3 regions of the Streptomyces sp. NPDC085866 genome follow, and region 1 is predicted to be linked to each of the others. Evidence: riboswitches for the same ligand, from Rfam matches in the RefSeq annotation. Region 1 holds a riboswitch; each other region holds the start of a gene.
The links. A riboswitch is a leader RNA that binds a small molecule or an ion and turns the genes downstream of it on or off. The one in region 1 is predicted to bind cobalamin.
Positions count from the first base shown of each region.

Region 2: it holds a riboswitch for cobalamin, as region 1 does, so the genes downstream of both, ACIF83_RS19570 (CbtB-domain containing protein) here and ACIF83_RS22695 (cobalamin biosynthesis protein) in region 1, are expected to answer to the same signal.
Region 3: it holds a riboswitch for cobalamin, as region 1 does, so the genes downstream of both, ACIF83_RS14340 (ribonucleoside-diphosphate reductase subunit alpha) here and ACIF83_RS22695 (cobalamin biosynthesis protein) in region 1, are expected to answer to the same signal.

Region 1 is NZ_JBITSQ010000008.1:413,396-415,653, reverse strand. It holds gene ACIF83_RS22705 (anion permease) at 1-127, shown strand, start outside; gene ACIF83_RS22700 (hypothetical protein) at 156-383, shown strand; cobalamin riboswitch at 891-1,034, shown strand; gene ACIF83_RS22695 (cobalamin biosynthesis protein) at 1,134-2,078, shown strand; gene ACIF83_RS22690 (cobyric acid synthase) at 2,075-2,258, shown strand, end outside.
Region 2 is NZ_JBITSQ010000007.1:236,083-238,340, forward strand. It holds gene ACIF83_RS19560 (hypothetical protein) at 1-127, opposite strand, end outside; gene ACIF83_RS19565 (CbtA family protein) at 220-972, opposite strand; gene ACIF83_RS19570 (CbtB-domain containing protein) at 994-1,215, opposite strand; cobalamin riboswitch at 1,252-1,394, opposite strand; gene ACIF83_RS19575 (MMPL family transporter) at 1,514-2,258, opposite strand, start outside.
Region 3 is NZ_JBITSQ010000005.1:285,535-287,792, reverse strand. It holds gene mctP (monocarboxylate uptake permease MctP) at 1-976, shown strand, start outside; cobalamin riboswitch at 1,114-1,255, shown strand; gene ACIF83_RS14340 (ribonucleoside-diphosphate reductase subunit alpha) at 1,380-2,258, shown strand, end outside.

The DNA of each region.
Region 1 (2,258 bases):
GACCACCGCCATCGCCGCGGTGACCCCGCCGCCCGCGGGCACCGTCACCGAGGACCTGTCGGCCACGATCCCGGCTCAGGTCACCACCGAACCGGCTCCGGCGACTCCGCCGGCCGCCGCAGTCTGACCGCCCGGAAACTGAAGGAAGCATCCCCATGAAGATCGACTGGGCGGCCCTCGGCTCCGTCTTCGGCGTCAGCCTCGCGTTCACGGTGGGCCTGGTGGCCCTGTTCACCCTCGGCATCAACGGCCTGTCGCGCCGCGAGAAGGCCACGGCGCAGGGTGGGTCCGCGGCGCTGGCCGTGACTGGTGCGTACGTCTGCTTCGCCGCTTGTGCGGCTGCGGTGGCGTACGGGATCTATCTGATCGTGGCGAAGCCCTGACGCCGAAGTCCCCGTTGTCCGCCCTGTCGGCACCGATTCAGTCGGAACGACAGGGCGGACGCATGTCCGCCACGGCCGAGAGCGGCTCGGCGGACCTGAGCAGATGTCCGACATCCCCTGCGACCGGGGCCACCGTCCGACACCGGCCTCCGTGCTGATCGCGGCCGACGTGCCCACCCTGTCGGCGATCAGGTGCTCGGCCCGGGTCGCAGAGAAGCCGGCACATCCCGGCCCGGGGCCACGAGGACCAGCGGCGGCTTTCGTCCCGCCACCTCCAGCGGCATCTCGCCCACGTACGCCACCGTGTGTCCCCTCCCACGACCGTTGCATCCCGTATGAGACGTACGCGCTACCGCAGGGGGTCACGGTCCGTGAGGACGAGCGGGATCCCCGAATGCCGCCCGAGGGACCGGAATTCACCCCGCCCCGGTCGCTCTGCGCCACCCGTCATGCCGGCGATGTGGGCCTCAGCACAGTCCGGCTTCCCAGGTCAAAGGCAAGTTGACGGCCCTTCCGGGCGCGTGGTGGACTGCCCAGGCCATGTACGGCGGCAGGAGAGGAAGCCGGTGCGAATCCGGCGCGGTCCCGCCACTGTCACCGGGGAAGTAATCCCCCGGGAGCCAGGAACTCTCACCGCCGGTCTCGTCGAACCAGGGCGCGGACACCCTGAGTGAGGACATATCGCCATGCGCGGCTGCCGATTGAGGTTCAGTAACAGGGTTTTGCCTGCCCCGACGGCCGGCTGAGCCGATGGGTGCCGATCGCTTCTACGCGTACGGCGCCGCCGCCGGCATCGTCGGCGACCTGGTCCTCGGCGATCCGCGCCGCGGGCATCCGGTCGCCGCGTTCGGGCGGGCGGCCGCCGCCGTGGAACGCGCGCTGTGGCACGACCACCGCGGCTGGGGTGCGCTGCACACCGCCGTGTGCGCCGGCGGTGCCGTCGCGCTGGGGGCCGTGGCCGAGCGGGCCGTGCGCCGCTCCCCCGCGGCTTCCGTCGCGCTGACCGCCGCCGCCACCTGGGCCGTGGTCGGGGGTACTTCGCTCGCCCGGGAGGCGCGGACAGTGGGGCGCGCGTTGGAGGCCGGGGACGTCGAGGCGGCCCGGACGCGGCTGCCGCATCTGTGCGGGCGGGATCCGCAGGCCCTCGACGCCGACGGGATCGCCCGGGCGGTCGTGGAGTCCGTCGCCGAGAACACCTCCGACGCCGTGGTGGGTGCGCTGGTGTGGGGTGCGGTGGGCGGGGTGCCGGGGCTGCTCGGGTTCCGGGCCGTCAACACCCTGGACGCGATGGTGGGGCACAAGTCGGCCCGCTTCCGGCGCTACGGCTGGGCCTCCGCCCGGCTCGACGACGTCGCCGGCTGGCCGGGGGCGCGGCTGACCGCCGTACTCGCCGCCGCGGCCGGACCGGACCCCCGCGGTGCCGTGCGCGCCTGGCGGGCGGATGCCCGCAAGCACCCGAGTCCCAACGCCGGGCCCGTCGAGGCCTCGTTCGCGGGCGCCCTCGGCGTGCGGCTGGGCGGGACGCTCTCCTACGGCGGGCGCGTCGAACACCGGCCCGTACTGGGCGGGGACACCGGGCGGGCCGTCCGGGTCACCGACATCGACCGGGCCGTACGGCTCTCCCGCCGGGTCGGCCTGCTCGCGCTCGGCGTCACGGTCGCCGCGCGCCGACTCGTGAAGGGACGTGGGCAGTGAACGGTGGTCTGCTCGTCGCCGGCACCACCTCCGACGCCGGCAAGAGCGTCGTGACGGCCGGGATCTGCCGGTGGCTGGTGCGCCAGGGCGTCAAGGTCGCGCCCTTCAAGGCGCAGAACATGTCCCTCAACTCGTTCGTGACCCGGGAGGGCGCCGAGATCGGGCGGGCGCAGGCCATGC
Region 2 (2,258 bases), on a different contig from region 1:
CCCGCGCGCTCTGGCCGCCGATCTGGCGTCGGCTGGCGATGAGTTGGGCGTACTCCTCCATGGTCAGGGCGATCGCCTCACGTCCGCCGAGAGTGATGTGGCGCGGTTCGGGACGTTGTCTGGCCACTCGGCTCCTCCGCTCGTCGCCTCCGCCGGTGTCCCGGGAACGCGAGAGGGCCCCCGGACGGTTCCGAAGGGCCCTCTCGTGTCCTGAAGGGATCAGTGCGTGGCGGGAACTCTCCGCCCGGACGCAGTGGTCGCGGGCTTCGGATTCAGTTGCCGCTCGGCCAACTCGCCGAAGAGCAGGCCGAATCCGCCCCACAGAACGGCCTGGATGGCCAGTGCGGAGAGGCGGAACCGCCACAGCAGGGTGGCCGGGAAGTCCTTCGGCACCTCGTTGACGACCGGGAGGAAGGCGTAGGCCAGACCGATCGCGACGGCGAAGGCGGCGACCGCGACGACGGTCGCGTACCAGGTGCCCAGGGTGGGTGCGAGGCGCTTGCCCAGGATGGTGACGGCGACCGCCAGGAGCACGCTGAGCAGCATCATCAGGAAGTACAGGGTAGTCCGCTTGCCGATGGTGTCGGGCTCGCCGACCGACGGCGGGTTGGCCGGGTACTTCAGGAACGGGACGACGTACACGGCGAGCAGCGCGCAGCCGGACAGCAGCAGCGCGGTCGCCCGCGGGCTGAAGCGGCCGACACGGCCGAGCGCGACGCAGAAGGCGAGCGCGGCGATCCCGCCGAAGGCGACCCCGTAGATGAGGACACCGGTGGCGAGGCCCAGGGTGGACTGCAGGGAGCGGGAGACGACCTCCATCCCGTGCTCGTGGGAGTGGGCGTCCTCGAAGCTGATCGCGCTGTCGACGTTCGGCTCACCGAGGAGGTAGGCGACGACGAGGGCGAGCACGCCGGCGGCCAGGCCGGCGAGCATGCCTCGCACGAGAAGGTTTCTCACGGTTGCGGAGTTCATGGTCGAGCGGCGTCCCTCGCGTCAGTGGCAGGGGAAGCCGAGCAGGTGGCGTGCGTCATGCACCCACTCGTGGACGTCCGTGCCGTTGAACACGGAGGTGGCGCCCTGCTCGGCGCCGACGAAGTACAGCAGGACGAGCATGAGGATGCCGAAGAAGACCGCCCACGGAGCGATCGCCTTCAGCGGCAGCGTGGCGGGAACGGCGGGGGTGGTGGCTGTCGGCTGGGCGACGGTCTGCGCCATGGCAGGACCTCCTCTGGGAGTTCGCGTCCCATCTCGGTGGTGCACATGACGACGGCCACGGGTCTGACTCACGGGACACCCAGGGGTGTTCCGCATACAGTGGCGCGACCGTGCCGGATTCCCACCGGCTTCCGTCTCGCCGTCGTCGATATCGGACAGACCGTACCGCGTGGCGCGTGCATGGCCAAGACCGCGTGGTCCGTCGTGATCTTCCTCTCGCCTCGGCCGCTGTGCTGACGACGGGTCGGGTCTGCCGGGCTGTGCGGCCCGGCAGACCTGCGCCGTCCTCGTGATGCTGCTAGCCGCGGCGGCCCGACGGATCGGGTGCGACCGTGTCCCGGTTCCGGCCGGGAACCGAACCGGCGTCAGGAGATCCGGCGCCGACCGCCGCTTCCCGCGCCTGGTCCCCGTGGCCCGGCCACCACGCCGCGTGGCCGATCAGCGCGGTGAGGCTCGGCGTGAAGAACATCGCCATCACGAAGGCGGCGACCGCGATACCGAAGGAGACCGCGAAACCCATCTCCGTCAGCAGCGCGTTGCCCGCCAGCATCATCGTGGCGAAGGTCGCCGCCAGGATGAAGCCGGCCGCCGCCACGGTCGGCCCGGCGTGCCGGAGCGCCATGCCGGCCGCCTCGCGGGGCTCGCGGCCCTCGCGGGCCTCCTCGCGGAGCCGGGCGATCATGAGGATGTTGTAGTCGGTGCCGATGGCGACCACGAACAGATACATGATCACCGGGAGCATGAACATCAGACCGGAGTGTCCCTGCCCCTCCTGGAAGATCCATACCGTGGCGCCGAGGGTGGCACCGAAGCCGAGGCCCACCGAGGCCATCAGGTACCAGGGGGCGACCACGCTGCGCAGCAGCAGCCCCAGGATGACCATGATGAGGAGGGCGGCGACGGGGAAGACCGTCCGGTAGTCGTGGTTGACCGCCGTGGCGATGTCCTTGTAGATCGAGGACATGCCGCCGACGAGGGCTTCGGTGCCCTCGGGGGCGTCGGAGTGCGCGACGTCGCGCACCTCGCCCACGGCATCGATCGCC
Region 3 (2,258 bases), on a different contig from region 1:
GATCATCTACATCCCGATCAAGCTCGGCGGGTTCGACGACATCTTCGCCAAGGCCGGCGAGAAGTTCACGAAGGCAGGCGCGGGCGGGCTCGTACCGGCCCCCGCGGGCCAGTGGACGTATGCCACGCTGGCGCTCGGTTCGGCGCTCGCGCTGTTCATGTACCCGCACTCGATCACCGCGACGCTCTCGTCCAGGAGCCGTGAGGTGATCCGGCGCAACACCACGATCCTGCCGCTGTACTCGCTGATGCTGGGTCTGCTCGCGCTGCTCGGCTTCATGGCGATCGCGGCCGGAGTGAACGTCACCAACGGGCAGTTGGCGATTCCGCAGCTGTTCGAGGACATGTTCCCGGACTGGTTCGCGGGTGTGGCCTTCGCGGCGATCGGCATCGGCGCCCTCGTGCCCGCGGCCATCATGTCCATCGCGGCGGCGAACCTCTTCACCCGCAACATCTACAAGGACTTCATCAGGCCGGACGCCACGCCGAAGCAGGAGGCCCAGGTCTCCAAGCTCGTGTCGCTGCTGGTCAAGGTCGGCGCCCTGGTCTTCGTCCTCACCATGGACAAGACGGTCGCCATCAACTTCCAGCTGCTGGGCGGCATCTGGATCCTGCAGACCTTCCCGGCGCTGGTCGGCGGCCTGTTCACCCGCTGGTTGCACCGCTGGGCACTGCTCGCCGGCTGGGCGGTCGGCATGGTCTACGGCACGGCCGCCGCGTACGGGGTGGCCTCGCCGACCCAGAAGCACTTCGGCGGCTCCGCCAAGGAGATCCCGGGCATCGGCGAGATCGGCTACATCGGCCTCACGGCCTTCGTCCTGAACGTCGCCGTCACAGTGGTCCTGACCTTCGCCCTGAAGGCCCTGAAGGCCCCTGAGGGCCTCGACGAGACCCGCCCCGAGGACTACACGGCGGACGCGGGCGACGCGGGAGTTCAGGTGGAACTTCCGCCGGCCACGGCGGACGCCGGGCACTGAAACGCGCCCCGAAGGGGCGCGAGCAACCACGATCCACCCGCAGCGGGCCGCCGACAACAAGCACCACGGCGGCCCGCTGTTGACCCTCTGAAGCCGCCACAACACGCAACAGACACAACATCTGGGGGTGACACCACAACCCGGCACTAGATGTATGCTCATCCTCGCTGTCGCCGCAGGGGAATCCGGCGCGAATCCGGAACTGTCCCGCAACGGTGTACTTGCGTGCATCCGCACGCCTGTTCAGTCCGAGGACCTGCCGACAGCGCGCGCCCGGCCGTCCGGTCCGGGTGTCTTCAGACGTCCGGGCCTCGTGGAGTGGGTCGGTGGACGCGACGCCGTGCGCGCTCGTGCTGCCCCCTGCCCTCCGCCAGGCCCTGTGCCGAGCGAGGGAGAGCCCCACGTGACCATCGCGCCAGCCGACCCGGCTTCAGCCGTCCAGGCGACCGCAGCTCCGGTGGAGACCGACGGTCCCGGTGCCGCGCTGCTGCGGACCCTGACCGAGCTGACCGTCGACCTCCCCGACGCCGACCCCGGACGGGTCGCCGCGGCCGCACTGCGGGGCCGGTCCGCCCGGGCCGACGAGGCGGAGTTGCGCGAGCTGGCCACGGAGGCGGCCGCCGGCCTCATCTCCGACGACCCCGCCTACTCCCGGCTGGCCGCCCGGCTGCTGACCATCTCGATCCGCGCCGAGGCCGCCTCGCAGGGCGTGACGTCCTTCACCGAGTCCGTCGCCGTGGGCCACCGCGAGGGCCTGGTCGCCGACCGCACGGCGGAGTTCGTACGACTGCACGCCGCGCGTCTCGACACGCTGATCGACGCGGACGGCGACGACCGCTTCGGCTACTTCGGCCTGCGCACCCTGCACAGCCGCTACCTGCTGCGCCACCCCCTCACCCGCAAGGTGATCGAGACGCCCCAGCACTTCATGCTGCGCGTCGCCGCGGGTCTCGCCGAGGACGACACGACCCGTTCCGTCGACGAAGTCGCCGCGCTCTACGGGCTCATGAGCCGCCTCGACTACCTGCCCTCCTCCCCCACGCTCTTCAACTCCGGCACACGGCACCCCCAGATGTCGTCCTGCTACCTCCTCGACTCCCCGCTGGACGAGCTGGACTCCATCTACGACCGCTACCACCAGGTCGCCCGCCTCTCCAAGCACGCCGGCGGCATCGGTCTGTCGTACTCCCGCATCCGCAGCCGCGGTTCGCTGATCCGCGGCACCAACGGGCACTCCAACGGCATCGTCCCGTTCCTGAAGACCCTGGACGCCTCGGTGGCC